Regions from separate parts of the Luteibacter sp. ME-Dv--P-043b genome, predicted to be linked through region 1. Evidence: riboswitches for the same ligand, from Rfam matches in the RefSeq annotation. Region 1 holds a riboswitch; each other region holds the start of a gene.

Region 1 (10,709 bases):
GCAACCGCCCGCGACGCGCGCTGCAACGCCTGCGCGCGGTGGTGCTGGGCCCGGCCCAGACCCGGCTGCTCCGGCTCGGTGCCGGCAGCGCCGGCCTGAACATCGAGCGGCGCAGTTTCCTCGACGACGGCCGCATCGTCGAATTCACCTGTTCCTGGTATCGCGGGGACATCTACGACTTCGTCGCCGAACTGCAAAGCGACTGACGGGCACACCATCGATATGACCACCCAGCCGCAAGACACCCTGATGTACCGCGAAGCGCACGAGACGGCCGAGGTGGTCGAACGGCAGCTCGCGCTGAACGAAGGCGTGATCGGCGCCCTTGCCGACCGGCTTCGCGCCCAGCCCCCGCGTATGGTCATCACCTGCGCCCGTGGCAGTTCCGACCACGCGGCCATGTACGCCAAGTACGTGTTCGAAACCCAGCTGGGCGTGGTCACCGCGTCGGCCTCACCATCGGTCACCTCCATCTACCACGCGGCACAGCGCCTCGACGGCGCGCTGTACCTCGCCGTCTCGCAGTCGGGCAAGAGCCCCGACCTGGTGCGCAACGCGGAGGCCGCGAAGAAGGCCGGCGCCTATGTGGTCGCCCTGGTCAACGTGGTGGATTCCCCGCTGGCCGACGTGGCCGACGTGGTCGTGCCGCTGCACGCGGGCCCGGAAACCAGCGTCGCCGCGACCAAGAGCTACCTGGGCGCGCTGTTCGCGATCCTGCACATCGCCGCCCGCTGGAGCGGCCGCGCCGAGATCGGCGACGCCCTCACCGCGCTGCCCGCGCAGCTTCGCCAGGGCTGGGACGCGGACTGGTCCGCGCTTACCGAGGGCCTGGTCGATGCGCACAACCTGTTCGTGGTCGGCCGCGGTTTCGGCTTTGCCGGGGCGCTGGAAGCCGCGCTGAAGTTCAAGGAAACCTGCAACCTGCACGCCGAGGCGTTCAGCGCGGCCGAGGTGAAGCACGGCCCGATGGCCCTGGTCGGCCCGCATTTCCCCGTGCTGTTCTTCGCCCAGAACGACGATACGCTGCCCGGGGTGCTGGAGATCGCGGCGGAGTTCCGCAAGCGCGGCGCCAATGTGTGGATCGCCGCACCCGGCGCCACGGGCGAGGGTGTGCTGCCCCTGGTCGCCACCGCGCCCATCGCCGCACCGCTGATCACCGTGCAGAGCTTCTACCGCGCCACGGCCGCGCTGGCACTGGCACGCGGTTTCAACCCCGACGTGCCGCCGCACCTCAACAAGGTCACCGAGACCGTCTGACCTCTCGCCCCACGTATAGGAATTGCCATGACCATCGCCCTCGTCAACGGCCGTGTGCTGACCGATAACGGCTTCCAGGGTGGCTTTGCCGTGCTGGTCGACGGCGGCACCATCACCGGGCTGGCCTTGCCGTCCGATCCCCGCGTGCGCGCCGCCGAGCGTCACGACCTCGGTGGCCGCACGCTGCTGCCCGGTTTCATCGATTGCCAGGTCAACGGCGGCGGCGGCGTGCTGTTCAATGACGTGCCCACCGTCGACACCATCCGTCGCATCGGGCAGGCGCACGCGAAGTTCGGCACCACCGGCTTCCTGCCCACCCTGATCAGCGACGATGCCGCGGTGATGGCGAAGGCCATCGATGCGGTGAACGACGCGGTGGCCCAGGGCGTGCCGGGCGTGCTCGGCATCCACCTCGAAGGCCCGTTCATCGCGCCCGAGCGCAAGGGCGTGCACGATCCGGCCAAGTTCCGTATCGCCGACGCCGACGACGTAGCCATGGTCGCCCGGCGGCACGGCGGCGTCACGCTGCTCACGCTGGCGCCCGAGCGCGCCTCGGCCGCGGTGCTGCAACAGCTGGTCGCCCACGGCGTGATCGTGGCGGCCGGCCACACGGCCGCCGACTACGACACCACCCGCCAGGCCCTGGCGACCGGCGTGCGTGGCTTCACGCACCTGTTCAACGCCATGACGCCGTTCACCAGCCGCGAGCCCGGCGTGGTCGGCGCCGCTCTGGAAGACGCCGCCAGCTGGTGCGGTCTGATCGTCGACGGCCACCACGTGCACCCGAGTTCGCTGCGTGTCGCCATCGCGGCCAAGGCGCCGCAGAAGATGATGCTGGTCACCGACGCCATGCCACCCGTGGGGTCGGACGATCCGAACTTCGTCCTGAAGGGCGAGACGATCACCGTCCGCGACGGCGTCTGCCAGACGGCCGACGGCACGCTGGCCGGCTCCGCGCTGGACATGGCCACTGCCGTGCGCAACACGGTGGAGATGGTCGGCGTGGCCTATGACGAGGCCGCCCGCATGGCCTCCACCTATCCGGCCGCCTTCCTCGGACTGGAAGCCACCCACGGCCACATCGCGGCGGGCTATCGCGCCGACTTCGTGGTGATGGACGACGATCACACGGTGGCCGAAACCTGGATCGGCGGCGAGCGCGTCTACGCCGCCTGATCCGTCGCCCTGCACTGGCTCGCTTCCGCGCGGGCCAGGCGTTAACATTGCGTTGTTCGGGTGTCCCCGCCGGCCTGAAGCGGGCGGGGATGAAACGGGAAGCCGGTGCGCCACACATGTGGCAAGGCCGGCACTGCCCCCGCAACGGTAAGCGTGAGGAGCCGCCCAGAACGGCTCCATCCACCGGCCACAGCCACTGCGCAAGCGGGAAGGCGCCGGTGCGATGCCCTCGGGCCAGCGCGAGTCCGGAGACCGGCCCGATCGGCGAATCCTGCGCTTTTAAGCGCGGGCGCCGTCCCGTTATCGGCGATTCGCGGAGGGCGAATCCGGACAGTCATCCGGGTGTTGCCCGTGGTGCCGTTCGTCGTTGTGTCCTCCCGCGCGCCTGTTGAGGCTACGCATTGCCGCACCAGCGGCGGAGGAAACCCGTTCCATGAAGAAGACCCTGCTCGCGACGGCCCTGCTGTCGACGATCGTCGCTGCCCATGCGGCCGACGCACCCAACGGCACCCTCGACCCGGTGGTGGTCACCGCCAACCGCGCGCCCACGCCACTGGACGAAGTGCTGGCCCCGGTCACCGTCATCAGCCGCGAGGACATCGAGCGCCTGCAGCCCCGCAACGTGCAGGACCTGCTGGCCGGCCTGCCCGGCGTGACCATGACCAACACGGGCGGCCTGGGCCAGCAGACCTCGCTCTTCATGCGCGGCAGCAACTCGGCACACACGCTGGTGCTGGTGGACGGCGTGCGCGTGGGCACCGTGGGTGCCGGCCTGCCCGCCTACGAGCAGCTGCCGGTCGAGCAGATCGACCATATCGAGGTGGTCCGCGGCCCGCGCTCCAGCCTGTACGGCTCGGATGCCATCGGCGGCGTCATCCAGATCTTCACCCGTCGCGGCCAGGCCGGCGAAGCGCCCACGCCCAGCCTGTCGATCGGCGGCGGCAGCCACGGCTACACCGCCGGGCAGGTGGGTCTCTCGGGCGGCACCACGCATGGCTGGTACAACGCCAGCCTGGGCGGCCAGTACACCGCCGGGATCAACGCCTGCCGCGTTGGTGCGAGGGAAGCCGGCAAGGGCTGCTTCACCGACGAGCCGGACCATGACGCCTACCGCACCTACAACGGCGCGCTCTCGGGCGGCTATCGCTGGGACAACGGCACCGAGCTCACCGGCAGCTGGCTGCGCAGCAAGGGCGACATCGAATACGACGGCGATTTCCAGAACCTGACCCGGCGCTCGCAGCAGGTGGCCGGTGCAAACCTGGCCTTCGACGTGCTGTCGGCCTGGCGCATGTCGGTCAGCCTGGGCCAGAACCAGGATCGCGGGGACAATTACCTTAACGGCGCGGACAAGACCTACTTCGGCGGCCTTGCCCAACTCTTTGTTACCGGCGCCGATAAGGTCCGTGGGGGTTACCTGTACTCCAGGCGCAACCAGGCATCCTGGCAGAACGACATCACGCTGGCCGCCGGCCAAACGCTCACCGCCGGCGTCGATTACCAACAGGAAAAGCTCGACAGCGACACGGCATACCTGAAGGACACCCGCAACAACACAGGCGTGTTCGCGCTGTACCAGGGCGTGTTCGGCCCGCACGAGATCCAGCTGTCCGCGCGCCATGACCACAATACGCAGTTCGGCAACCACACCACCGGCTCGGCCGCCTATGGCTACCGCTTCGACGACGGCATGAAGATCACGGCCTCGTACGGCACCGCCTTCCATGCGCCGACGTTCAACGACGAGTACTACCCGTACTTCCAGTACGGCCCGTCCGTGCGGAACCTGAAGCCGGAGAAGTCGCGCACGGCCGAAATCGGGCTGTCCAGCCGCCCCGGCATCTGGACCTGGGCGGTCAACGCGTACCAGACCCGGGTGGACGACCTGATCGGCTCCGACGCCAATTTCCTGCCGATCAACGTCAGCAAGGCACGGCTGCGCGGCGTGGAAGGCCAGCTGGGTGCCGACATGGATGGATGGCATGTCCGTGGCTACCTGACGTTGCAGCAGCCGCTGGACCGCGACAGCGGCGCGGAAAAGGACAACCTGCTGGCCCGGCGCCCTCGCCGCACCGGCCGGGTGGACCTGGACAAAGACCTAGGCGCGTTCACGCTGGGCGGCTCCGTCTACGCCTCGGGCTACAGCTACGACGATCCGGCCAACACCACGCGTCTGGGCGGGTACACCACCGCCGACGTGCGGGCCACCTGGCACCTGGACGATGCCTGGAGCGTGCAGGGCCGCGTCGCCAATATTGCCGACAAGCACTACGAGACCGTGGCGTACTACAACCAGCTGGGCCGCACGTATTACCTCACCCTGCGCTTCTCGCCCCTGCGCTGATCGGCCTGCCGGCGGCTCCCGCCGGCAAACGGGGTACCCCTGCCTTCCGGCAGGGGCCCCACTAAAGGCACACGCCACGAAACCGCGCGAACGTCATAAAGTCTGTGGGCGCGGGTATGCTTCCCGCGATCACAGGAAGTGTCGTGAACGTTTTTGCACCTTTCATCCGCCGACCGATCGGAACCTCGCTGCTCGCGGCGGGGCTGGTGCTGTGCGGCTCCATCGCCTACATGCTGCTGGGCGTGGCGGCGCTGCCGTCCATCGAAGTGCCCGCCGTGTTCATCCAGGCCCAGATGCCGGGTGCCAATGCGCAGACCGTGGCCTCGACCATCGTCGCCCCGCTGGAGCGCCACCTCGGCCAGATCCCGGGCGTGGACCAGATGTACTCGAACAGCTCGGAGGGCAGCGGCTTCGTGCGGCTGCGCTTCACCCTGGCGCGCTCCACCGATGCGGCCGCCCGTGACGTGCAGGCCGCGATCAACGCGGCCGCCGCCGACCTGCCGGCCGGCATGCCGACGCCGCCGCAGTACTTCAAGTTCGACACCGGCCAGATCCCCGTCCTGCTGGTGACCTTCACCTCGAAGACGCTACCGCCGGACAAGCTCTACGACGTGGTGGACACGCTCATCCGCCCGGCCGTGGCGCAGATCGACGGCGTGTCACGCGTGCAGATGTTCGGTGGCACACCGCACGCGGTGCGCGTGGAACTGGATACGCGCGCACTGTCGTCGAAGGGGCTGACCGCCAACGACGTCTCCAATGCGCTCAGTGCCGCCAACGTCACCTCGCCACAGGGCGTCCTCTCGGATGGCCACAGCCAGATGACGGTGACGGCCACCGACAGCCTGCGCGACGCGAAGGACTTCGGCAAGATACTTATCGCCGTGCGCGACAACGTGCCGGTGCGCCTTTCGGATATCGCCCGGGTCTACAACGGGCAGCAGGACCAGTACCAGGCCGCGTGGTTCCAGGGCGAGCGCGCGGTCACCATGCAGATGAGCAAGCGGCCGGAGGCGAACTCCATCGCTACCGCGGACGCGATCCGAGCGGCGCTGCCCCGGTTCCGCTCGCTGCTACCGGCGGATGCGAAGGTCACCCCCATCTTCGACCTGACCCAGACCACCCAGTCGGCGCTGCACGAGGTGAAGGTGGCGCTGCTGATCAGCATCGTCATGGTGTTTCTGGTGATGATGGTGTTCCTGCGCCGGCTCGGCCCCACGCTCATCGCCACGCTGAGCGTGCCGTTGTCGCTGGCGGGCGCCTTCGTGGTGATGTGGACGCTCGGCTATACGCTCAACACCATGTCGCTGATGGCGCTGGTGCTGTGCATCGGCTTCGTCGTGGACGATGCGATCGTGGTCATCGAAAACATCGTGCGGCACATGGAGAACGGATCCAAGCCGATGCCTGCCTCGCTGGATGGCGTCCGCGAGATCGGCTTCACCGTCATGTCGATCACCCTGTCGCTGGTGGCCGTGTTCGCGCCCCTGCTGTTCGGCAACAGCCTCATCACCAAGCTGCTGCGCGAGTTCTCGGTGACGCTGGCCGCGGCGGTACTGATCTCCGCCATCGTATCGCTCACGCTGACACCGGCCCTGTGTGCCCGCTATCTCAAGCACGATGCGCCCGGGCGCCAGCCCGGTCGGATGGAACGCGCGCTGGAGCGCTTCGATCGCGGGTTCCTGCACTTTTACTCGCGTGGCCTGGACTGGGCCATGCGGCACCGGCGGGTGATGCGCTGGCAGCCGCTGATCCTGCTCGTCGCGACGTTCGGGCTTGGCTTCGCCGTGGTGAAGACCGCCGGCGGCAACTTCATGCCGGACGAGGACACCGGCATGCTCCAGGCCGAGGTCACCGCGGACGCGAACATATCCCCGACGGAGATGTCGCGCCGGCTCAAGCGGGTCGGCGAGATGATGCAGAGCGATCCCGCCGTGGCGGACGTGACCACGATCCTGGGCAGCGGCAACGACGGCGCCGCGGTGGGCAACAACGGCACGATGTTCATCGATCTCAAGCCCAAGGGTAGCGGCGTCGGGCAGCGCCACGAGTCGATGAAGGAGTTCCTGGATCGCAAGGGCAAGGAGTACGACAAGCTGTCCGATGTCCAGGTGTTCATGAACCCGATGCAGTTTCTGGGCGGCAACGGCGGCAACAGCAATCGCGGGCAGTATTCCTTCCAGCTGGTCAGCACCGGCGGCGAGCCGCTGCAGCCATGGACATTGAAGCTGGTGCGGCAGATGCGGGCCATGCCGGAGTTCCGCGACGTCGGCAGCGACTTCGATATCGTCGGCAAGCAGCAGATGCTCTCCGTGGACCGCAATGCGGCCGGCCGGCTCAACGTCGGCATGGGTATGGTCGATTCGGCCCTGTACAACGCCTTCGGCCAGCGCCAGGTATCGATCATCTACTCCGACGTCAACCAGTACTGGGTGGTGCTTACTGCCGCGGCAGCGCAGGAGTTGAGCCCGGACACGCTGCTCAACACCTACGTGAAAAACACCGTCGGCAAGATGATTCCGCTCTCGGCCGTGGCCACCATCAAGCCGGTGGCGACGCCCAGCGCGATTACGCACCAGAACCAGCTCGAATCGGCCGACATTACGTACAACCTCGCGCCGAAGATCACGCCCGACAAGGGCAATGCCCTGGCCGAAGAAGCCGTACGCCGGATCGGCCTGCCGGCGGGCGTGCGCATGGACGTCACAGGCACCAACCAGCGCATGCGCGATGCGCAGTCCAACGGCATGGTGCTGCTCATCGGCGCCATCCTCGCCGTGTACATCGTGCTGGGCATCCTCTACGAAAGCCTGGGTCATCCGCTGACGATCATCTCCACGCTGCCCGCGGCCGGCGCAGGCGCCTTCCTGGCGATGCTGGTCACGCAGACCCAGCTCACGCTGATGGCGATCATCGCCGTGCTGCTGCTTATCGGCATCGTGAAGAAAAACGCGATCCTGATGGTCGACTTCGCCCTGGTCGCCGAACGCGAGCACGGCATGTCTCCCGTGGAGGCCATCCGCCAGGCCGCGCTGGTGCGCTTCCGCCCGATCACGATGACCACGCTGGTCGCCATGGGCGCGGCACTGCCGCTGGCCATCGGCTTCGGCGTGGGCTCGGAGATGCGTCGCCCCCTGGGCATCGCCATCGTCGGCGGCCTGCTGGTCTCGCAGATGCTGACGCTGCTGAGCACGCCCGCCATCTACCTGTGGAACCACGACCGCAAGGAGCGCAAGGCCACGCGGATACATCGCCGCATGCTCAAGCGCCGCTACAAACGCTGGAAACGCCTTCGTAAAAAATAGGCGCATGTAGGAGCGAACGATGTTCGCGAACCCAAGACGCGCATGCTGCGAATGAAGCCATGCACCAACCCATGACGGCGTTTCCGTGCGCAAAACAAAGTGCTCTTGCGCTTTGTTCGCCTTCCAACGTCAGAGCCGCTTCGTCGGGGCCACGGAAACGCCGACAGGATGGTTTGCATGGTTTCAGTCGCGGTAGATACCGTGACGGTTCGCGGACATCGTCCGCTCCTACCCCGCACCGCGGCAAATCCATCCGCACCGCATGTAGGAGCGCACGATGTGCGCGATATGTCGTCGCGATACATCGTCGCGATACGTCGGCAAGCTACATCGTCGCAGTCAGACCGCCGCATCCCCCGCAGGCAACATCGCCGCGCGCTTCCAGCTCCCGCGGCGGTAATACACCGCCGTGATGCCGAGCGACACCAGCGAACCCACGGGGAAGCTCCACCAGATGGCGTCGGCTCCCCAATACGGTTCGAGGAGCGCGGCGAACGGATAGCGGACCACCCACATCGCGATGACCAGCACCACCAGCGGCAGCATCACCGCGCCGGTGGCGCGCACCACGCCGAACATCACGAAGGTGACGCCGAACAGCAGGAACGACCAGACCACGATATGGTTGAGGTGCTGTGCGATGCCGATGGCGGAACTGTCCTCACCCAGGAACAGCGCCAGTGCCGCCCGGTTGAACAGATAGATCACCAGCACCAGCGTGCCGGTGAGCAGGAAGTTGGTGAGGATGCCGGCACGGCCGATGCCGGCGACGCGATCCCAGCGCCGCGCCCCTACGTTCTGCGCCACCATCGACGACACCGCCGAGCCGATCGCCAGCGCAGGCATCTGGATGTACGTCCACAACTGCGCGGCCGCGCCGTACGCGGCCGTGGTCTGCGAGCCATGCCGGTTGACCAGCGACATCATGATGATGGCCGACGAGGAGATGACGATCATCTGCGCACCCATCGGCAGGCCCTTGAGCAGCAGCTGCCTGAGCAGCGCGGGGCGGGGCAGCAACAGGTGCAGTTCGTGGCGACCGATGCACAGGAAATGGCGGCGCCGGTACAGCCAGCCGACCAGTGCCAGCAGCGAGACCACCTGCGCGATCAGCGTGGCCACCGCCGAGCCGGCGATGCCCATGGCGGGCACCGGGCCCAGCCCGAAGATGAAGAGCGGATTGAGCGCGACGTCGAGCACCACGGACAACAGCATGAAGACGAAGGGCGTACGTGAGTCGCCTGCGCCGCGCAGCGTCATCATGAGGAAGGTGTAGAGGTACATCGCCGGCAGGGCGACGAAGATGATGCGCAGGTAGGCCGTGGCATAGGGCAGCGCGTCGTGCGGCGTGCCCATGGCGCCCAGCATGATCGGCGTGGCGACGAATCCGCCCAGCGCGACCAGCAGCGACATCACGACGAAGAAACCGAGCCCCGTACCGACCACGCGCCGCGCCTCGGGCACGTCGTTCGCGCCCAGCGTCTGGCCGACCATGATCGTGGTGGCCATGCCTACGCCGAAGACCACGCCCAGCAGGAAGAACAGGATCAGGTTGGCGTTGGACGTGGCCGCGTACGCGGACTCGCCGAGGAAATGGCCGATCCATACCGCGTTCACCGACGCATTGAGCGACTGCAGCACGTTGGCGCCCAGGATGGGCAGGGAGAACCGCAACAGCGTGCCGACGATCGGGCCCTCGGTCAGCGTGCCGCGTGGCGGGCTCATGCCTCGTCGCCGGGGGAAGCGCCACGGGCGCCATCCGCGCCCGAAGCCTCGCGGCTGGCCTGCTCGACCAGCCGGCGCAGGGCCATGGATGCGCCGCCGGCTTGCCCGGCCAGCCACTCCCAGTGGCGAGGCAGCAGGGTGACCTCACGGGCGACCACGCCCAGCTTCGGACGACCCGGCCCGCGCCTGGGCGGCACCGCTGCATGGTGGGTGGGCATGGCGAGGGCCGGCTGGGAAGGAGCGCGCAGTTTTACCCGGAGCAAACCATGCGTCAATGGCCGCCGGGCGAGCCGGTGGCAACCAGCGCGGATCGATCCTCGACGGCGCCGTTGCCATGGAAGCTGGCTTCGAGCGCCTCGATCGGAACCGGCCGGGCGAACAGGTAACCCTGCATCGCGACGCATCCTTCGCCCAGGAGCCAGCGCCGCTGGCTTTCGGTTTCCACGCCTTCCGCGACCACCTCCAGGTTGAGGCTGCGCGCCAGGAAGATGATGGATCGGCAGATCGATGCGTCGACATCGTCGTCGAGCAGGCTGGCGGTGAAGTGGCGATCCACCTTGATCTTGTCCAGCGGCAACCGCGAGAGGTAGGTCAGGTTGGAGTAGCCGGTGCCGAAGTCGTCCAGTGAGATGCTCACGCCCATGGCGCGCAGCTCGTGCAGGGTCCGGATGGCGCGCTCGGGCTCCTGCATGAACGCGCTTTCGGTCAGTTCCAGTTCCAGCGAGGACGCACTGGCGCCGGTCTCGGCCAGGGCCATGCGCACCTCCGCGACCAGGTCGGTGTGCACCAGCTGCTGGGCGGAGACGTTCACCGCGATGCGGCACCCGGGACCCAGGCGCTCGAACACCAGTCGCTGCTGGCGGCAGGCCTCGCGCAGCACCCACTGGCCGATCTGCACGATG
Region 2 (10,709 bases), on a different contig from region 1:
GTGCCCTTGGGCGACACGCACGCGTGCAGCGCCTCGATCACCCGCAGCGGGCTCAGGGCGTTGGTCACCATCACGCGGACGAACTCCTCCGTGGATACGTCGGCGATGCCTTCCCAGTCGGCGTTCTTTGTGCCCGCATTGACGAACAGCGTATCCAGCCGGCGTGGTACCAGGTGTGCGTGGAGGTCGGCGATGCCGGCGGGGTCGGTGATGTCCAGTGTCATCACCTCGAGGGCACCCGCCGATGTTTCGGCCAGTGCATGGAGCCGTTCCATCGAGTGGGCACGCCCGGTGGCGATAACCTGCCAGCCGCGACGGAGGTAGTCCTCGGCCAGGGCAAAACCGAGTCCGCGCGAGGCGCCGACCAGCAGGATGGTCTTGCGTGGGGATGAAGGTGTCATGCGACGCTCCGATACAGGGGCTGCCCTTCGCGGGCGGTCCATGCAACGTAGTGTCCCTGGACATGGGGCGGAAGGCGCGCGAACGGAAACGTATAGATGCACCGGACGCCTTATCGAGGCCTAAGCCACGCTACGATGCGCCATGGACGAGCCCGACCTGAACCTGCTGATCGCGCTGGACGCCCTGCTCGCGGAAGCCAGCGTGGCGGGCGCGGCGCGCCGCCTCGGTCTGAGTGCATCGGCGATGAGCCGCACGCTCACGCGCCTGCGTGCCGCCACTGGGGACGAACTACTCGTACGTGCCGGACGCCGCATGGTGCCGACCCCGCATGCGGTAGCGTTGCGCGAGGTGACTCGTGGCCTGGTGGAAGACGCGAGACGCGCGCTGCGGCCCGCCGTGACGGAACAGGACGTGGCAGGCCTGCGACGGGATTTCACCCTGCGTGCGAACGACGGCTTCGTCGAGGTGTTCGCCGCGCTGCTGATCGCCGACGCCCGGCGACTCGCCCCCGGGGTGCGCCTGCACTTCGCGTCCAAGGCCGAGAAGACACCGATGCACCTGCGCGAAGGCCTGGCCGACCTGGAAGTGGGCGTCGTGGGCAGCATGGGGCCTGAGGTACGCACACAGGCCCTGTTCCGCGACCGTTTCGTCGGCGTGGTGCGGCGAGGTCATCCACTCGACGATGGCAATCCGGTGACGGCCGGGCGCTATGTCGCGCACGGCCATGTCGTGGCCTCTCGCCGCGGTCAGGCGACAGGTCCGGTCGATACCGCGCTGGCGGTCGCCGGGCTGGAACGCGAGGTGGTGGCGGTGGTGCCGGCCTTCCACGCGGTGCTGGCGGTGGTCCGTGCCTCCGACCTGGTCGGGCTGGTGCCCGCGTCGTTCCTGGCGACACCAACGGAGGGTATCGCCGTCTTCGAGCTGCCGGTGGTGACACCGGGTATCACCGTGTCGCAGATGTGGCATCCGCGACTGGACAACGATCCCGGCCACCGCTGGCTGCGGCAGCGGGTGCTCGCGCTATGCCGCGAGCACCTGCGCGCCTGAGCCGTCGCGGGCGTCGCCTCGGTTCAACCGTCCAGCGAAGGCGCGACCAGCTTCACCACGCTCGAGAAATCCAGCCCGCCGCGGCCGGCCTTGCTGTTCAGCGCGTACAGGTTGCGCGCCAGTTCGCCCAGCGGGATGGACGCGCCCACGCCCACCGCCGCCTCGGTCACCAGGCCCAGGTCCTTCAGCATCAGGTCGGTACCGAAGCCGCCGGTGTACCCACGCGACGCGGGTGCGCCGGGCAGCACGCCGGGCCAGGGGTTGCAGACCTCCGTGGCCCAGCTGCGTCCGGTGCTGACCGCCATCATCTGCGACAGCACGGCCGGGTCCAGTCCATGCGCGGCGCCGAGGGCGATAGCCTCGCCGGTGACGGCCATGATGACGCCCAGCGCCATGTTGTTGCACAGCTTGGCCACCTGCCCGGCGCCATTCGCACCGACATGGAAGATGTTCTTGCCCATCGACGCCAGCAGCGGCCGTGCGCGTTCCAGCACCGCGGCGTCGCCGCCCACGATGAAGGTGAGCGTGCCGGCCGCAGCACCGGCCGTGCCGCCGGACACCGGCGCGTCGAGCATAGCCAGCCCACGATCGGCCGCAGCCCGGGCCACCTGCTTCGCCGTCTCCGGGGCGATGGTGCTGCAGTCGACGACCAGCGCGCCGGCCGGAATCGCCGCCAGCAGGCCCGCGGCGCCCCGATACAGCGCGTCCACGTGACGGCTGGCCGGCAACATGGAGATGACCACCTCGGCGTCCACCACGGCGTCCATCGCGCTGACGGCCGCGGTGGCGCCGAGCGCGACCGCGGCCTCCACCGCCGTCGGCACCAGGTCGAACACGCGCAGGTGATGCCCGGCCTTGAGCAGGTTGGCGGCCATCGGGCCGCCCATGTTGCCCAGTCCGATGAAAGCGATGCGACTCATGGCGAGGATTCCGTGGAGGCACCCAGGTCGGCCAGCGGATGATCCGCGGCGGCCCATGGGGCGTGGAAGAAGGTTTCCGCCCAGGCCGGCGTGGCCTCGGCGAGGGTGGCGGGGTTCCAGCGCGGCTGGCGGTCCTTGTCGATGAGCAAGGCACGGATGCCTTCGGCGAAGTCGCCGTGCGCGGCGCAATGCAGCGACACGGCGTATTCGAGGCGGAAGGTATCCGCGAGCGACAGGTCGGCGGCGCGCCGCTGCAGTTCGAAGCCCAGCCTCGCCGATCCGGGGGCGCCGGCGAGCAGCGTGGTTTTCGCCGCCTGCAACCACGCGTCGTCGGTGTCGAGGGCGATGATGCCGGCGACGACCTCGTCCAGGTTCGACGGTGCGCACAGGCGCTCGATGAGCGCTGCATGCTGCTGCAGTGGACCGGCGGACGCAGGCTGCGCGAACGACTCAAGCAGGGCCGAGAGCGTCGCGTGGTTGTTCGTGGCGGCATCGGACCATGCCGTGTCGATCAGCCTTGCGACCACCTCGTCGTGACGCGACGACTCAACGAAATGATCCGCCAGGCGCGCATGGATCGCATCGCCCGCATTCAGCGGCGCGCCGGTCAGGGCGAGGAAGATGCCGCCATGGCCGGGCACGCGGCGAAGCAGCCAGCTGCCGCCCACGTCCGGGTAAAGGCCCACCGTGATCTCCGGGAACGCCAGCTTCGAGCGCTCGGTGACCACGCGATGGCTGGCGCCGGCCATCAGGCCGATGCCGCCGCCCATGACGATGCCGTGGCCCCAGCACAGCACCGGCTTGGCATAGCGGTGGATGCGGTAGTCGAGCCGGTATTCCGTGGCGAAGAAAGCGGCGGCAGGCGTATCGCGAGCGATGTCGTGGCTGCCGTCTCGATGGTCCAGCATGCCCCGGTACAGGCCATGCAGATCGCCACCGGCGCAGAAGGCCTTCTCGCCTGCGCCCTGCAGCAGCACCATGACGATGCCGTCATCGTCGGCCCAGGCACGCAGTCGTTCGTCGAGCAGGTGGGCCATCGGCAGCGACAGGCCGTTCAGTGTCTTTGGCGCGTTCAGTGTGGCGATGCCGATGCGCCGGCCGTCGCGCGTCGCACGCTCGTCGAACAGCACCGGTGCATCGTCCGGCGTCTCCATCGGCGTCGCGCTCATGCGTTCTTCCACTGCGGGCTACGCTTTTCCAGGAAGGCGTGCACACCCTCGGCCTGGTCGGCGCTGTCGAACAGGTCGACGAAGGCCTCACGCTCCGCCACCAGCGCGGCCGCGTGGGTCTGGGTGCGAGTGGCCTGGACCAGCCGCTTGCACGCCGTGACGCTGGTCGGGCTTTGTGCGTGGGAGCGCGCGGCCCAGGCCAGGGCCGTGGCCAGGCCCTCGCCGGTGGGGACCACTTCTTCCACCAGCCCGATCCGCAGCGCCGTGGGCGCGTCGACGCGCTCGCCGAGCAGGATCATCCGCTTGGCCCAGCCTTCGCCGACCAGGCGCGGAAGGTTCTGCGTGCCGCCCGCGCACGGCAACAGGCCCACGCCGGCCTCGGGCAGCGCCATCTGCGCGTGCGCTTCGGCGATGCGCAGGTCGCACGCCAGCGCGCACTCCAGGCCGCCGCCCATCGCGTAGCCGTTGATCGCGGCAATGCTCACGCCACTGAATGCGGACAGGGCCTCGAAGGCCTCGCCGAAGCGACGCGCCGCCTCGCGCGCCACGGCACGATCGCCGTCGGCGAACTGCTTGAGGTCGGCGCCGGCGCAGAAGAACTTGCCGCCCTCGCCCGTGACCACCAGGGCGTAGATGTCGCGATCGGCGTTCAATGCGCCGACCAGATCACGCAGTGCCGTCAGGCTGTGCACCGTCCAGGTGTTGGCCGGCGGGTTGCGCAGGGTCACGACGGCCGTATGGCCCTCGACCTTCAGCGCCAGTCCGGTCCAATCGGTGTCCTTGTAGCCACTCATCGCAATTCCTCTTCGGTGTTGAGCAGGTGGCGCGCCACGATCACGCGCATGATCTCGTTGGTGCCTTCCAGTATCTGGTGCACCCGGCTGTCGCGCAGCAGCCGCTCGATCGGGTACTCGCGTATGTAGCCGTACCCGCCATGCAACTGCAAGGCATCGTTGCAGATGGCGAAGCCGGCATCCGTGGCGAAACGCTTGGCCATGGCGCACCACACCGTGGCGTCGTGGCTGCGTGCGTCCAGCTTGCGCGCGGCGGTGTGGACCATCTGCCGTGCGGCCACCAGTTGCGTGGCCATGTCGGCCAGCTTGAACTGGAGCGCCTGGAACTCGCCCAGCTTGCGGCCGAACTGGCGCCGCTCACCCAGGTAGCGGCGAGCCGCATCCAGCGCCCCCTGCCCCGCGCCCAGCGAACACGCGCTGATATTGATCCGGCCACCGTCCAGGCCCTTCATCGCGATGCGAAAGCCCTCGCCTTCCTCGCCCAGCCGGTTCGTTGCGGGGATACGCACGTCCTCGAACGTGATGCCACGCGTGGGCTGGCTGTTCCAGCCGAGTTTTTCCTCCTTGCGGCCGTAGCCGATCCCCGCGGTATCCGCGGGCACCGCGAACGCACTGATGCCGCGCGCGCCGTCGCCGCCGGTGCGGGCCATCACCACCAGCATGTCGGTGGCGCCGGCCCCGGAGATGAACGCCTTGCTGCCGTTGATGAGGTAATGGTCGTCCTCGCGCACGGCGCGCGTCTGCAACGAGGCCGCATCGGAACCCGCGCCCGGCTCGGTCAGGCAGTACGAGGCGAGACGCGTGCCGCTGGCCAGCGGTTCGCCCCATGCCTGCAACAGTGCAGGCTGGGCGTAGGTGGTCAGCATCCAGGTCGCCATGTTGTGGATGCTGATGAAGGCGGCCGTGGAGGGATCGACCGCGGCCAGTTCCTCGAACACGATGGCCGCGTCCAGCCGCGTCAGGCCGGTACCACCCGCCGCTTCGTCCACATAGAGTCCACAGAAGCCCAGTTGGCCGGCCTTGCCGATGGCCTCGCGCGGGAAGATGCCTTGCGCGTCCCAGTGCGCCGCATGCGGCGCCAGCTCCGCCTGGGCGAAGTCGCGCGCCGCCTCGCGGAACGCATTCTGCTCGTCGCTCAGGCCCGCGGCCTGCACCGTCACCGGAATGTCCATAAGGGGCGCCCTCACTTCAGACTGATGGTGGTGTTGACGCCTTGACCCGTGCCGCCGTCGTCGAACCAGCGCGAGGTGACCGTCTTGGTCTGCGTGTAGAACATGACCGCCTGCTTGCCGTACGGCCCCAGGTCGCCCAGCTTCGAGGCGCGCGAGCCCGTGAACGAGAACAGCGGCACCGGCACCGGGATAGGCACGTTGATGCCGACCTGCCCCACGTCGATGTCCTCCTGGAAACGACGCGCCGCGGCGCCGCTGCCCGTAAACAACGCCGTGCCGTTGCCGTTGGGGTTGGCGTTGACCAGCGCGATCGCCTCATCCAGCGTGTCCACCGTGAGCACGACGAGCACGGGACCGAAGATTTCCTCGTCGTAGATACGCATGCCTGGGCGCACGCCCGAGAAGATGGTCGGACCGACGAAGTTGCCCTGTTCGTAGCCCGGCACGCGGCAATCGCGGCCGTCCAGCTCCAGGGTGGCGCCTTCGGCCACACCGGCGTCGATCAAGGCGTGCACGCGATCGCGCGCCGCGCAGGAGATGACCGGGCCGACATCCGTACCGGCCTCGCTGCCCGCATTGATTTTCAATGTCTTCGCGCGGGCCACCAGGTCGGGCAGCCATTCGCGCGCGGCGCCGACCAGCACGGCCGTCGAGGCCGCCATGCAGCGCTGGCCCGCCGCGCCGAACGCCGCGCCGACCATCGCGTTGAGCGTTTGCTCGCGATGGGCGTCGGGCAGCACCACGGCGTGGTTCTTCGCGCCCATCATGCACTGCACGCGCTTGCCGGTCTGCGAAGCACGATGGTAGACATGGGTGCCGACGCGGGTGGAGCCGACGAACGACACCGCCTTGATCTGCGGGTGGTCGCAGATCGCGTTGACCACGTCCTCACCACCATGCACCACGTTGAGCACACCGCGGGGGATGCCCGCCTCCACCGCCAGCTCGACCAGGCGCATGGTCACCATCGGGTCCTGCTCCGACGGTTTCAGCACGAAGGTGTTGCCCGTGGCGATCGCCATCGGGAACATCCACAACGGAATCATCGCCGGGAAGTTGAACGGCGTGATGCCCGCGCACACGCCCAGCGGTTGCAGCAGCGTGTACGTATCGACACCGCCGGCCACGTTGTTGGCCAGCTCGCCCAGCTGCAGGTTGCCGATGGCCGCCGCGTGTTCCACCACCTCCAGGCCGCGGAACACGTCGCCTTCGGCATCGGGCAGCGTCTTGCCCTGCTCCGCCGTGAGCGTCGCGGCCAGTTCGGCCATGTGCTCGCGGATCAGTTGCTGGTACTTGAGGAAGATGCGCGCCCGCGCACCGATGGGCGTCTTGCGCCATGTGACGAAGGCGCGGCGCGCGGCGTCCACCGCCGCCTCGACTTCCGCGGGCGTGGCGAAGGGCACGCGTGCCAACACTACTTGCGTGGCCGGGTTGACCACGTCACGCCATTGCGTGGTGGTCGATTCGACGAACTCGCCGTCGATCAGCAGCTTTACCGTGGCGACATGGGTCGCGGCCGGGTTCATCTCGTTCATTGTCCAGTCTCCAGATCGCTCACCCGCGAAACCGGGCGTGCGAGGGACAAGACAAGTGATTCGAGACAACGGACGCCGCGTCGAGTCAGCTCATCCGGTTGCCCACCGCAACACCCGAGGAAGACACCGCATGCGATGTCTACCACGGGCCGGTCTCCGGGCTTGCGAGCGATGCGGCATGCATCAGCCCGACACCTTCCCGCGTTGCCGCAGTGGTTCTGAGTCGGGTTTTCTCGCCTACCGTTGCGGGGGCAGCGCCGGCATCGGACCGGCTTCCCGTTTCACCCTGCGCACCGGAATGGCGGCGGCAGGACACCTGTGGCCCATCGATTGTAGGCGGCGCAACGCATGGGGACACGCTGCGATGCAGTAAACGGCGGGGCTACGGCGTCAGGGCGTGGGGTCATGATCGGGCCTCACCCCATCGCTCCGGGCGTGATGAGCGCAGCGACGTCACCCCGCCCATTGATGAATCCACGACATAGGACCAAGCGTGTTACCCCGCTTAATCGCTGGGTGGAGGGTGGCGCGCACCACGCGCAGCGTCTCGCCCACCGAGGCGGGCGAACGGCTGATCGGCAGCGTGGGGCCGCGCTTCGACGAGATCGAGGCGGAGATCGAGGCCCTGGGCGAGCTGCGCGAACGCCCGGCAGGCAACCTGCGCATCACCACCGCGGAGCATGCCGCGCAATCCATCGTCATGCCTGCGCTGGAACGGTTCCTGCCGCAGTACCCGGACATCCATGTCGAGCTGAGCGTCGATTATGGGCTGGTGGACATCGTGGCCGAGCGCTACGACATCGGCATCCGCCTGGGCGAGCACCTGGCCAGGGACATGATCGCCGTGCCGGTTGACCCGCCCATGCGCATGGCCGTGGTCGCCACGCCCGGCTATTTCGAGCGGCGCACGCTCCCGCGCACGCCACAGGACCTGACCGGGCACAACTGCATCAACCTGCGCCTGCCGACCTACGGCAGCCTGTACGCCTGGGACTTCGAGAAGGACGGCCGCGAAGTGAAGGTGCGGGTGGAGGGCCAGTTGATCCTCGACGGCATGAACGCGATCGTCCGTGCGTCCCTGGCTGGCCTGGGCCTGGCCTGGGTACCCGAGGACGTGGTCTCGCGGCATGTCGAAGCGGGAGCGCTGGTGCGTGTGCTGGAGAACTGGTGCGAACCCTTCGCCGGCTATCACCTCTATTACCCCAACCGCCGACAGCCCGTGCCGGCCCTTACCTTGCTGGTGGATGAACTGCGTTACCGAGGCTGAATCGTCCACCAAACCTTGACATATGGCCGATTGACACCACCTCCTGTGTAGCCGAGGATCGTTTCAGGCCGCGCCCGGGTCCCGGTGTCGCGCAGCACGCAGGAGAAACACCATGAGCCAGCGCCACCTCATCCTCGCCGCATGGTTGGCCCTGGCCGTCGTGTCATATGTCGCCGGGTCGGTCACCGGAACACTGCTGCTCGTCGGTGCAGGCGTGGTCACGGAAACGCTGTTCTGGTTCAACCTGATGCAGCAGCGGCGCATGCAGCGCGTGCGTGTGGTTGCCCGTCGGCGCTGAGGTTGTCTGGATCGCCCACATCGTGGGCTCCTACGTAGGTAGTCGGCGCAACGTGTACCTGTAGGAGCGGACGATGTCCGCGATCCACTCCCGCGACCACACACCCGCAAACACGCCCCCACACAACCCGCCCTACCTCCCCAACGCAACAACACGCAATTTCACGTCACGGCAGATGATCCGGCGGCGATAATACGGGCATGACCCGACGCAACGCCCCGCCTACTATTCCCGTCAACGTCCCCACGCCCACCGACACCCGCGGCTTCGTCCGCGTCCGTGGCGCACGCGAACACAACCTGAAAAACATCGACGTCGACATCCCGCGCGACGCCCTTGTGGTGTTCTCCGGCGTTTCGGGCTCCGGCAAATCCTCGCTCGCCTTCGGCACGCTCTACGCCGAGGCGCAGCGGCGCTATTTCGAATCCGTGGCCCCCTACGCGCGGCGCCTCATCGACCAGGTGGGCGTTCCCGATGTCGACGACATCGAAGGGCTGCCGCCGGCAGTGGCGCTGCAACAGCAACGCGGTACGCCGGGCACGCGCTCGTCGGTGGGTAGCGTCACCACGTTATCCAGCCTGGTGCGGATGTTGTATTCGCGCGCCGGCTCGTACCCGCCGGACCAGCCGATGCTGTTCGCCGAGGACTTCTCGCCGAACACGCCGCAGGGCGCCTGCCCGCATTGCCACGGGCTGGGGCGCGTCTACGAGGTGACCGAGGCCTCGATGGTGCCCGACCCCACCCTGACCATCCGCGAGCGGGCCATCGCCTCGTGGCCGCCGGCCTGGCATGGGCAGAACCTGCGCGACATCCTGGTCACGCTGGGCTACGACGTGGACATCCCGTGGAAGGACCTGCCGAAGAAGCAGCGCGACTGGATACTGTTCACCGAGGAAACGCCGACGGTACCGGTGTATGCGGGCTTCACCCCCGCCGAAACGCGTGCCGCGCTCAAGCGCAAGACCGAGCCGAGCTACATGGGCACGTACATGGGCGCGCGTCGCTACGTGCTGCACACGTTCGCGAGCACGCAAAGCCCGTTGATGAAGAAACGCGTGTCGCGCTACATGATCGGCAGCCTGTGCCCGCTGTGCGACGGCAAGCGGCTCAAGCGCGAGTCGCTGGCGGTGACCTTCGCCGGTCTGGACATCGGCAACCTGTCCGCGCTCTCGTTCGATGCGCTGGTGGATACGCTGCGGCCCATCGCCGAAGGCCGCTTCGACGACGATTCAAGCACCAGCACGCGCAGCCGCGCCGCAGGCAAGCGCGCCGATGCGAAGCGCGTGGCCGGCGGTGGCGCCGCGCACCAGGGCTCATCGGACGTGCGCCGCACCTCGCACCTCTCGCCGGAGAAACGCATCGCCGCGCAGCGCATCGCGCAGGACCTGCTGGTCCGCGCGGGCACGTTGCAGTCACTGGGTCTGGGCTACCTGTCGATGGACCGCGCCAGCCCCACCTTGTCGCCGGGCGAATTGCAGCGCCTGCGCCTGGCCACGCAGATCCGCTCCAACCTGTTCGGCGTGGTCTATGTACTCGACGAACCCTCCGCGGGCCTGCATCCCGCCGACGGCGAGGCGCTGCTGTCCGCCCTGGAACAACTGAAGCGATCGGGCAACACCCTTTTCGTCGTCGAACACGACCTGGACGTGATGCGCCGCGCCGACTGGCTGGTCGATGTCGGTCCCGATGCGGGCGAACACGGTGGACGGATCCTCTACAGCGGACCGCCGGCGGGCCTGGCCGATGTCGCCTTGTCGCGCACCGCGCCCTACCTCTTCGGTAAGACGCATCCGCGCGAACGCCCGCCGCGCATGCCGTCCCGCTGGCTGGAACTGAAAGGCATCACCCGCAACAACCTCCACGCACTGGATGTCGCCTTTCCCCTGGGATTGTTCACCGCCGTGACGGGTGTCTCCGGATCAGGCAAATCCAGCCTGGTCAGCCAGGCCCTGGTCGAACTGCTCGGCGACCACCTGGGCCACGAGCCCGCGTCCGTCGACGATGAGACCGACGACGCCGCGCCCGGCATCGTCACGAAAACCGGCGGTCGCATCCACAAGGGCGCGGACACCATCACCCGCCTGGTCCAGGTCGACCAGAAACCG
Region 3 (10,709 bases), on a different contig from region 1:
GGAAATGAAATGCAGGTCCCACGGTTTGTACCAGGACGAGAAGCTGATCTTGTCGCGGAGCGCACCGGTCTTCGGCATGACCTGCGTGTAGCGCGTCACCCCGTGGCCCGTCGCCGTATCCGCCTTGAGCATGGCTTCGTAATGGTGGAACCCTTTGCCGTCGACGTCGTCGCGGATGTTCTTGCCGACGTCGTCGGAGCGCAGCGGGTGCATACGCATCGCCAGTGTGGAGTCGAACGCGAAGATATATCCCTTGCCGTCGTCCCAGCGCATCGAGGCGACATCCTGCAATGCGGCGACCCGTGCCTCGAGATCGCTCATCTCGCCCTTCTCGGCACGCGCGTGGTACGCATCGACCAACGAGATCGCTGCGGCCACGTGCTGTTCCAGCGTCTGCTGGAGCTCGCGCATCTGTACCTGCCGACTTGCGACACACGCCATGATCGACTGGGCCAGCAACCCCAGCACCACGACGGCCATGACCATCCACACGCGCGTCGTCAGACGCGTACAGCTGAACCAGCTACTTACGACGGACATCCCCGACTACCTCCCCTGTTCCCCTTACGCTTTATCGGCAGGGATCGGGCAAGCCTTTACCACGCAGACGTGAAGACGCCTTGCCGCGCAGCTCGGTCAGGGCGCAACGACGCGATGCCGTCCCGAACCGAGCACCACGTCCGGACGCCCGGGCAAGGCCACCACGGCTTCGGCACCGACGGGCACGCGCACGTCCACGATCAGCGTGCCGCCTTCCTTGCGCCAGGCTACCGAAGCCTCGCCGTAGGGGGTCATGACCGACGCCGAGGCGTGCGGCAGCCACGCCGTGAGCGCCGGCCGCACACCGATGCGGCGCCAGCCGGGGGCCAGCGGGCGCAGGCCGGCCACGTCGCCGAATAGCCAGTCGTCTACGGTGCCCAGGAAATAGTGGCCGCGTGAGCGCGACGCCGGCTTCCAGTGTTCCCACAGGCTCGTGGCTCCGTTGGCGCGCCAGAAACCCCAGCTCGGGAAGGTGGTCTGGGTAGCGATCCGCCAGGCCTCGTCGGCGTGCCCGCTGGCCGTCAGCACGGGGAGGATCGCCTTGGTCGCCAATGCCCCGGTGTCGAGGTGGTCGCCGCGCGCTTTCGCGTCGCCCGCGATGCCCGCCGCGACGCGATCGCGCAGGTCGTCCGGGACCAGGTCGAACCACAGCGCAAGCAGGTTGTGGGCCTGGCGATAGCCACGATCGCCCTCGCCACGGTACCGGCCGGCAGCCCGATCGAGGAAGCGGGTGTTGAACGCTTCACGCACTCGCGTCGCCCTGGTCTCGAACGCCTCGGCCGCGACCGGCTCGTCCAGCAGGCGATACATCCGGGCCACGGTTCGCTCCATGCCGTACAGGTACGCGGTGGCGGCGATGCGCTTGTCCTCCGGCGCGTTTTCGCCGCCGGGGTCGGTGTCGGGGCTGACCCAGTCGCCCAGTTCCGTATCGGCTATGCCGCCGGGGGAGCGCGCGTCCTCCATGGCCACGTAGCGCGCCATACCGTCAAGGTGCTCGTCGATCGGGCGGCGATCGCCCGCATACATCCACAAAGACCAGGGCACGAACACATAGGCCGCGTGCCAGGTGGGCGCGCGCACATGGCCCCATCCCGGATTGGGCGCGATCAGCCACGGCGCGCCGTCCGCGCCGCGCGTGTCGGCGATGTCACGCACCCATTTGGCCAGCAGGCGGTCGATATCGAGGTTGCGCAGGAACATGTCCGCACCGAGCATGCCATCGCCGGTCCAGCCGTTCTTCTCGTACATCGGCGTATCGGTGGGAATGCCGTGCAGGTTGTTGAGCAGGGTGTCCACGACTGCGCGATGGATCCAGTCGAGCAGGGCATCGCTGCTGTCGAAACGACTCGTCTCGGCGACGTCGGTGTGAACGACCTGTGCCGTGACCGCATCGACCGATGGCCTGGCGTCCGGCCATCCATCCACCTGCACGTAGCGGAAGCCCTTGTATGAGAAGCGCGGATGCCAGCGGGTCCGCGTACCCGCCAGCACCAGCCGGTCGGTCTGGAACCCCCGTTGGAAATAGTGGTGCTCGTCGCGCGCGTCCACGGTGCCGTCGGGCATCAGCTTCTCGCCATAATGCGCGACTATCGTGGTGCCCGCGGGCCCACTGACATCGAACGTGGCCCACCCGGCGATGACGCGGGGAAAGGCGAACACGTACGTGCCCGGTCGCGGCTCGGTCACGGCGGTTGCCTTCAGCGTGGCAGCCGCACGGATCGGTTGCTCCGTCTGCGCGACCAGCCGGCCTTTCGGTGCAGGCAGTTCGCTTGCCGCTTGCCAAGTCGCCGGCGTCGCGGCACGCGCATCGAACGTCTCGCCGCCGTACAGGTCGTCGAGCCGCGTGGGCCCGTCCGCCAACCGCCAGCCACGATCGCTGACGATGTCCTGCCGCCGGCCGTCGGCATAGCGGATACGCAGCAGCGCGCGGAGACGAGGCTGGCCGTGCCAGGGCGCCTTTTCCCAATGCCACACGTTCGGGTTGGTCATGCCGTAGAAGCCCCGGCCAAGCTCGGCGCCCAGCACGTGGTCGCCCGGTGCCAGCGGCACATCGGTGGCCACCACTTCCACCCGCTTGTCGTAATCGGTGAAACCCGGCGACAGCACGGCGTCGCTCACGGGGCGGCCGTCGATGGAAAGATCGGCGTAACCGCCCGCGGCGACATACAGCGTGGCACGTGCCACCTCGGCGTCCACATGGAACGCGCGCCGCAACAGCGGCGCGGGCAGGCTGTCCGCATCGGCCTTGCCGATCCAACGGGCACCGTGCCATCCGCGTGCGTCCAGCGCCGTGTCGAAATGCGAGGCCACGCGACCGTCGCCGTCCGTGGTGTGGACCTCGGCATGCCACTCGTAGCGCTCGCCCGGCACCAGCGTCGGACCGGCGTAATCGATGTCGAACGAGACCGGCGAATGCACCAGGCCGCTGTCCCACACCACCCCGCTCGCGTGGCTCACCACGAGACGATAGCCTGTCTGCACGGTGCCCTGCCGGTCGCTGTCGATGATCCAGCCGAAGCGCGGCTTGGGCACGTCCACGTAAGCGGGTGTGTCGGCGCGCTCGACCCGTGGCGTGTGCACCGTGATCGCCGCCCTGACGATCGGCGCGACGCAGGACAGGGCGAGGGCGAGGACGAGCCGGCGAAGTGCGTGCAAGGGACAGGCCTCGGTGGCGACGACCGGTGAGCATATCGCGGAAAGGGAAAAGCGAACTGACACCCCATGGACGGCACATGGACGTTTCGGTCCGTAAACCTCGTGGTCTCCCTACGCCCCACGAGGACACCACCATGGCCGATGCCGTGAACGATCCCTATGCCATGCGCGACCCGCGCACGCAGTACCCGCAGCCGGAATTTTCCCGGCAGCCGCAGCCGGCACCGGGCCTGGCCGCCGAGATGTCGCCCAAGCCGGACCATGGCGAAACCGGCTACCGCGGCAACGGCCGCCTGAAGGGCCGCAAGGCGCTGGTGACAGGCGGCGACTCGGGGATCGGCCGTGCCGCCGCCATCGCCTTCGCGCGCGAAGGCGCCAGCGTGGTCATCAACTACCTGCCGTCCGAGCAGAAGGATGCGGATGAAGTGGTCGCCCTGCTCACGGGCGAGGGCCACACGGTCGTCGCGATACCGGGCGACCTCGCCGACGAGGCGTTCTGCAAGGAACTGGTCCAGCGGAGCGTGAAGGAACTGGGCGGCCTGGATATCCTGGCCAATGTCGCGGGCCGCCAGCAGTTCAGCCCGTCCATCGACGAGCTGGATAGCGCATCGTTCGAAGCCACCTTCCGCACCAACGTGTTCGCCTTGTTCTGGCTGACCAAGGCCGCGGTGCCGCACATGCCGCCGGGTGCCGCGATCGTCAACACGGCCTCGATCCAGGCCTACCAGCCCTCCGACATCCTGCTCGACTATGCCTCCACCAAGGCCGCCATCGTCGCCTTCACCAAGGCCCTGGCGAAGCAGCTGGCCGAGAAGGGCATCCGTGTGAACGCGGTGGCGCCCGGCCCCGTGTGGACGCCGCTGCAACCCAGTGGCGGCCAGCCGCAGGAGAAGGTGGTGGAATTCGGCAAGAGCGTCCCGCTGGGCCGCCCCGGCCAACCGGTGGAATGCGCGCCGCTGTACGTCCTGCTTGCCAGCCAGGAAGCCAGCTTCATCACCGGGGAAACCTACGGCGTTACCGGCGGCAACATGCTGCCCTGATGCCGAAAGCGCGTCCGACCGTCGACAAGCGTGTCGCGCGGGCTCCTGTCGACGGGATGAGGATCACGCGCGCGCGATGCGCCCCAGCGCGTCCATCAGGTCGGCCACGCCATACGGCTTGATGATGATCGTCGTGTGGTCGTCACGTGTGACGCCGTTGGCCATGTGGTCGCCCGTGGCGTAGATGACGGGAAGGTCGGGCTGTGTCTCGCGCAACCGCTCCGCCACGTCCACCCCACTCATCCCCGGCAGGCCGACATCGGCCAGCAGCACGTCGATGGCCTCGGCGCCGTGCAGGCGAATGGCTTCGTTGCCGTCGCCTGCCTCGAAGGCCGTGTGCCCACGGCTTTCCAGCATCTCGGTGATGGACATGCGGATGAGTGCGTCGTCTTCCAGTACCAGAACACGCAACGGTTCCGCCACGGGCGTGACCGGTGCCGGCGCCGACGGGGCCGTGGCCACTTCGGCGATGGTACGCGGCACGCGCGAGCCCAGCACCTGCCGGACACGACGGGCCAGTTGCTCGCGCGTGTACGGCTTGCTGAGCAGTTCGACCCCTTCGTCCAGGCGACCGCCATGCACGATGGCGTTTTCCGTGTAGCCGGAGGTAAACAGCACGGCGATGCCGGGCTGGCGCTCGGCCGCCTTGCGCGCCAGTTCGGGGCTGCGCAATGGGCCCGGCATCACCACGTCGGTGAACAGCAGATCGATGGCGATGCCGCTTTCGACGATCGACAGCGCGCTTTCGGCGTCACGTGCCTTGAGCACGCGGTAGCCGAGTTCGGCGAGCATGCCCACCACCGTTTCGCGCACGGCTTCATCGTCCTCGGCCACGAGGATGGTCTCGTCACCGCCACGGATGGCTTCTTCTTCAATCGCCACGATGCGATCCTCGCTCTGCATCGACCGGGGCAGGTAGATCTTCACCGTGGTGCCCTCGCCCGGCTCGCTGTACATCTTGATATGACCACCGGACTGCTTGACGAAGCCGTAGACCATCGACAGTCCCAGTCCCGTGCCGCGACCTTCCGGCTTGGTGGTGAAGAAAGGATCGAACACCTTGTCGAGGATGTGGGCCGGCATGCCGCTGCCGGTATCGGTCACCGCAAGCATCACGTATTGCCCCGGACGAAGGTCGCCGTGGGTCTTGGCGTAGCTGTCGTCCAGCAACGCGTTGCCGGCCTCGACCGTGAGCTTGCCCTGGCCGTCCATCGCGTCGCGCGCATTGATCGCCAGGTTGAGCAGCGCGTTCTCGACGTTGGACGGATCGACCAGCGTGTTCCACAGGCCCCCGGCGATCACGGTCTCCACCTCGATCGCCTCGCCCAGCGCCCGGCGCAGCAGTTCGTCCATGTCGCGCACGAAGCGGCCGATGTTGACGACCTTGGGCGCCAGCGGCTGGCGACGACCGAAGGCGAGCAGCTGGGCGGCCAGCTTCGAGCCGCGGGTGACGCCCGCCATGGCATTGGCCACGCGTCGCTCGGCGCGTTCATTGCCCGACACGTCGGTGCCGAGCAATTGAAGGTTGCCGCTGATCACCTGCAGCAGGTTGTTGAAATCGTGGGCGACGCCACCGGTGAGGTTGCCGATCGCATCCATCTTCTGCGCCTGGCGCAGTTGCTCCTGGGCGGCATCCAGTTCCGCGTCGCGCGCGCGCTCGGTCGTGACGTCGCGGGCCACGGCGAAGATCATGCCGTCGCTGGGCACCGCCCGCCACGACAGCTGGCGAAAGCCGCCGTCGGCCGTGCGATAGCGATTCTCGAAGCGCAGCGTGGCCACGCCGTCGGCCAGTTGCCCGGTTTCCTCGCCCATGCGTTCGGTATCCTCCGGATGCACGAAATCCAGGTACGAACGGCCCAGGGTCTCGCGCTCGCTCCAGCCGAGAATCGCCGTCCACGCCGGGTTGACCGACAGCAGGCGCGTGTCCGCATCGGCAACCAGCAGGATGTCGCTGGACAGGCGCCAGATACGGTCGCGCTCGGAAGTACGCTCCGCCACCTGCCGTTCCAGGCTCAGGGCCAGCTGTTGCAGTTCACCCTCGGCACGGCGCCGCTCGACGGCGACGCGGGTGCGGTTGCCTACCTCGCGGACGAAGGCGATCTCTTCCTCCAGCCACTCACGCGGGTCGGCGTGGTTGAGGTACAGCAACGCCACCACCCCACCGCGCTCGGTCACCGGCATGTTGATGAAGGCGACGGCGCTGATGCCTGCCAGGGCATCCGCGGTATTCACGGTACGCGGGTCCTGGTAGGCATCGGTAACCAGGGCGGTGCGCCCGGCCTTGATGTCGTCGATGTACGAGCCGTAATCGCGGAAGTTCAGCACGCCGGCGATCGTCTGGATGCCCGGGGCGTTCCAGTCGCGTTCGACGGTGATGGTTTCCGCCACCGTATCGACCGTGCCGTAACCGGCACGGCTGACCCGTAGCGTGCGGCCGAGCACCTCGGCCACCCGATAGGCGATGTCCGTCGGGTCTTCCAGGTCGCGCAGCAGGTTGCTGACCTCGATCAGGGCCAGGCGGCGCTCTTCGGCACCGCCGGCATCCCCTGGCGTCTCCACGGTCGGATAGACGCCGACCATGAACACGGGCTCGCCGTCCACCGGGCGCCGCCATGGCTCGACGGACACCCGCCACGCCGTGCCGTCCGCGGCCGTCAGCCCGATATCGCGGACCCCCTCGATACCGCCAGCCGCCAGCAGGGCGGTCAGGCGGGACCGGCTGTCGTCCGTCCACCAGTTCAGGAAGCCCTGCCCCGCCCCGTCACGAAGCCGTGCGGTCATCCAGGCATTGGCGTAAAGGAGTTCCCCTGTCGCCGACACGGCCGTGAAGCCGAACGGCAGTGCGTCGAACGCATGGGTGACCAGGGCGTGTTCCTGCAACGCGAACGTAGATGGCATCGAGCGAGCGGTCATGGGGCGGATCGCAGATGTTAAAGGTTCGAAGCCCTGCACTTTGTGTAGGCCATCTTCACGAAACGGTCATGTCGCGCTGCGGAAATCGGCCCGCGGGGGGTTGCAAAAAAATGACTCCCGGCGGATCAAGCACATAGCGCATTTACCCTACATCTTGTGTTGACGGTACCGGGGACCAGCTATATGGTGTGTCCCGTTGGTGTCCGAAGAGGCGCGACTGCCCGTCGGACTTAATAGGGAATCCGGTGTAAATCCGGAACTGCCCCGCAGCGGTAAGTGGAAACGAACCCGTCACACGCACTGGTCCCCCTGGGATTGGGAAGCGACGGCTAGGCCGGACCCGAAAGGCGTCCCCGTCCACGAAGTCCGAAGACCTGCCAACAGCTGTCGCCCCGCCAGGCGTCGGTTTTTGTGGTGACGGCTTCCGCGGGGAGGCACGTCGCGGTCCGGAGCCCCCGATGGCGTGCTCCGACGCGACCCTTTTCCGCCGGCCCACCGCTTCGAGCCCCGTCCGAGGGAACGGGAGTTTGAACCGAGCCCTGGGGCACGCCTGACATGACCACGATGGAATCCGCCGCGCGCGAGCGCACCGAAGCAGCCGATACGGCCGTTACCTCCCCCGCCCCGGCGGACAAGGCACCCGCTGCCGGTTACCGCAACGAGCCGCCGCCGGCGTTCGCGCTGACGCCGCCGCACAACCCCGGCCAGATGCGCGTCACCAAGCGCAACGGCGGCCAGGAAGCCGTCGACGTGAACAAGATCGTGCGCGCGGTGACCCGCAGCGCCGATGGCCTGTTCGCGGTCGACCCGATGCGCGTGGCGCTGAAGACCATCGGCGGCCTGTACGACGGCGCCACCACGCAGGAGCTGGACCAGCTGTCGATCCGCACCTCCGCGGCGCTCACCGCCGAGGAACCGGAATACGGCCAGCTGGCCGCGCGCCTCCTGGCCGCCTTCGTCGACAAGGAGGTGTCCGGCCAGGACATCCAGTCGTTCTCGCAGTCGATCAGCACCGGCTTCGAGCTGGGCATCCTCAACGAGCGCCTGCGTGACTTCGTGCTGGTCAACGCGCGCAAGCTCAACGATGCCATCGACACCGCCGGCTCGCGCCGCTTCGAATACTTCGGCCTGCGCACGGTCTACGACCGCTACCTGCTGCGCCACCCGACCCGCCGCTTCGTCATCGAGACGCCGCAGTACTTCTTCATGCGCATCGCCTGCGCCCTCGGCGGCAACGACGTGGCCGAGACGCTCGAGCTGTATCGCATGCTGTCGTCGCTGGAATACCTGGCCAGCTCGCCCACCCTGTTCAACGCCGGCACCGCGCACGAGCAGCTGTCGTCGTGCTTCCTGCTGGATTCGCCTCAGGACGCGCTGGAGTCCATCTACGCCAAGTACGGCGACGTGGCCCAGCTGTCGAAGTTCGCCGGCGGCATCGGCCTGGCCTATTCACGTATCCGCTCGCGCGGCTCGCTGATCAAGGGCACCAACGGTCATTCGAACGGCCTGGTACCGTGGCTGAAGACCCTCGATGCGTCGGTGGCCGCGGTGAACCAGGGCGGCAAGCGCAAGGGCGCCGCCTGCGTGTACCTGGAAAGCTGGCATGCGGATATCGAGGAATTCCTCGAGCTGCGTGAGAACACCGGCGACGACGCGCGCCGCACGCACAACCTCAACCTGGCCAACTGGGTGCCGGACCTGTTCATGCGCCGCGTCGAGACCGACGGCGACTGGTCGCTGTTCGACCCGAAGATCGTGCCGCACTTCGTCGACACCTGGGGCGCCACCTTCGAGGCCGCCTACGAGAAGGCCGAGGCCGAGGGCCTGGCCGTCAAGTCGATCAAGGCGCGAGAGCTGTACGCCCGCATGCTGCGCTCGCTCGCGCAGACCGGCAACGGCTGGATGACTTTCAAGGATCGTTCCAACGCCACCAGCAACCAGACCGCCCGTCCGGAAAACGTCATCCACCTGTCCAACCTGTGCACCGAGATCCTGGAAGTGACCTCGGAAGGCGAGACCGCCGTGTGCAACCTCGGCTCGGTGAACCTGGCCCGCCACGTGGTCGACGGCCAGTTCGATTACGACAAGCTCGCCACCACGGTGCGCACCGCCGTGCGCCAGCTGAACCGCGTGATCGACCTCAACTTCTACCCGATCGCCACGGCGAAGACGGCAAACATGAAGTGGCGTCCGGTCGGGCTTGGCGTCATGGGCCTGCAGGACGTCTTCTTCAAGCTCCGCCTGCCCTTCGACTCCGCGGAAGCGCTGAAGCTGTCCTCGCGCATCCAGGAAGAGATCTACTTCCACGCGCTGTCGATGTCCAACGAGATCGCCGAGCGTGACGGCGCCCATCCCGGCTTCGAGGAAACCCGCGCGGCCAACGGCGAGCTGCAGTTCGACTACTGGCCGGCCGCCACGCCGACCGACGTCGACGGTCGCTGGGCCGAGCTGCGCGAGAAGATCAAGGCGAAGGGCCTGCGCAACTCGCTGGTCATCGCCATCGCGCCGACCGCCACCATCGCCTCGATCGCCGGCTGCTACGAGTGCATCGAGCCGCAGGTGTCCAACCTGTTCAAGCGCGAGACGCTGTCGGGCGACTTCCTGGTGGTGAACCGTTACCTGGTGGACGAGCTGAAGACGCTGGGCCTGTGGACCGCCGAAGTGCGCGACCAGATCAAGCTCGCCGAAGGCTCCGTCCAGGGCATCACGTCCATCCCGGCCGCACTGCGCGAGGTGTATCGCACCACGTGGGAACTGCCGCAGAAGGCCCTGATCGACCTGGCCGCCTCCCGCGGCGCCTACATCGACCAGAGCCAGTCGCTGAACCTGTTCATGGAAAACCCGAACATCGGCCAGCTGTCGTCCATGTACATGTACGCCTGGAAGTCCGGCATCAAGACGACGTACTACCTGCGCTCGCGTCCCGCCACCCGCATCACCAAGACCACGGTCAGCTCGTCGTCGGCCGCGCTGCCCACGGCCGGTGCGCCGGTGGTAGCCGATGCGCAGGAACAGGCCGAAGCCGCGGTGTTCTGCTCGCTCGAGAACCCCGAATACTGCGAAGCCTGCCAGTAACCGACCACGCACGACGACCCATGTAGGAGCGCACGCTGTGCGCGAAAACCAACAACGCGACGACGCGGCAACGCTGCGGATCGCGCTGCATCTCCGCTTCGTTGGCTTTTCGCGCACAGCGTGCGCTCCTACACGTGCCACGCTACACGCGCCACGGTGCCGCCGTGCCTGGCGCCATCCTTTCTGAGGTAGCCCCGATGTCCGCTTTGCCCGTCGCCCGCGACACCCATATCCTCGATCCCGGTTTCGAGCTCACCCTGCGGCCGATGAAGTACCCGCAGTTCTATGAGATGTACCGCTCGGCCATCCGCAACACGTGGACGGTGGAGGAAGTGGACTTCTCGCTCGATACCAGCGACCTGAAGTCGAAGATGTCAGACGCCGACCGGCACCTGATCCATCGCCTGGTGGCGTTCTTCGCCACCGGCGACACCATCGTGTCGAACAACCTGGTGCTCAACCTGTACCAGCACGTGAACTCGCCCG

The links. A riboswitch is a leader RNA that binds a small molecule or an ion and turns the genes downstream of it on or off. The one in region 1 is predicted to bind cobalamin.
Region 2: another riboswitch for cobalamin. It lies ahead of QRN34_RS19145 (CoA-acylating methylmalonate-semialdehyde dehydrogenase); the one in region 1 lies ahead of QRN34_RS07305 (TonB-dependent receptor).
Region 3: another riboswitch for cobalamin. It lies ahead of QRN34_RS05400 (ribonucleoside-diphosphate reductase subunit alpha); the one in region 1 lies ahead of QRN34_RS07305 (TonB-dependent receptor).

Annotation. Positions count from the first base shown of each region.
Region 1 covers NZ_JARVRT010000012.1:126,285-136,993, forward strand. The annotation lists gene QRN34_RS07290 (GntR family transcriptional regulator) at 1-206, shown strand, start outside; gene QRN34_RS07295 (SIS domain-containing protein) at 217-1,257, shown strand; gene nagA (N-acetylglucosamine-6-phosphate deacetylase) at 1,285-2,433, shown strand; cobalamin riboswitch at 2,475-2,709, shown strand; gene QRN34_RS07305 (TonB-dependent receptor) at 2,867-4,777, shown strand; gene QRN34_RS07310 (efflux RND transporter permease subunit) at 4,921-8,082, shown strand; gene QRN34_RS07315 (MATE family efflux transporter) at 8,422-9,807, opposite strand; gene QRN34_RS07320 (DUF2239 family protein) at 9,804-10,025, opposite strand; gene QRN34_RS07325 (GGDEF domain-containing phosphodiesterase) at 10,079-10,709, opposite strand, start outside.
Region 2 covers NZ_JARVRT010000050.1:637-11,345, forward strand. The annotation lists gene QRN34_RS19115 (SDR family NAD(P)-dependent oxidoreductase) at 1-401, opposite strand, end outside; gene QRN34_RS19120 (LysR family transcriptional regulator) at 544-1,449, shown strand; gene mmsB (3-hydroxyisobutyrate dehydrogenase) at 1,473-2,369, opposite strand; gene QRN34_RS19130 (enoyl-CoA hydratase/isomerase family protein) at 2,366-3,538, opposite strand; gene QRN34_RS19135 (enoyl-CoA hydratase) at 3,535-4,332, opposite strand; gene QRN34_RS19140 (acyl-CoA dehydrogenase family protein) at 4,329-5,504, opposite strand; gene QRN34_RS19145 (CoA-acylating methylmalonate-semialdehyde dehydrogenase) at 5,516-7,030, opposite strand; cobalamin riboswitch at 7,169-7,374, opposite strand; gene QRN34_RS19150 (LysR family transcriptional regulator) at 7,563-8,306, shown strand; gene QRN34_RS19155 (hypothetical protein) at 8,419-8,604, shown strand; gene QRN34_RS19160 (excinuclease ABC subunit UvrA) at 8,805-10,709, shown strand, end outside.
Region 3 covers NZ_JARVRT010000008.1:93,238-103,946, reverse strand. The annotation lists gene QRN34_RS05420 (methyl-accepting chemotaxis protein) at 1-540, opposite strand, end outside; gene QRN34_RS05415 (alpha-L-rhamnosidase) at 637-3,195, opposite strand; gene QRN34_RS05410 (SDR family oxidoreductase) at 3,330-4,235, shown strand; gene QRN34_RS05405 (response regulator) at 4,299-7,148, opposite strand; cobalamin riboswitch at 7,329-7,545, shown strand; gene QRN34_RS05400 (ribonucleoside-diphosphate reductase subunit alpha) at 7,704-10,223, shown strand; gene QRN34_RS05395 (ribonucleotide-diphosphate reductase subunit beta) at 10,421-10,709, shown strand, end outside.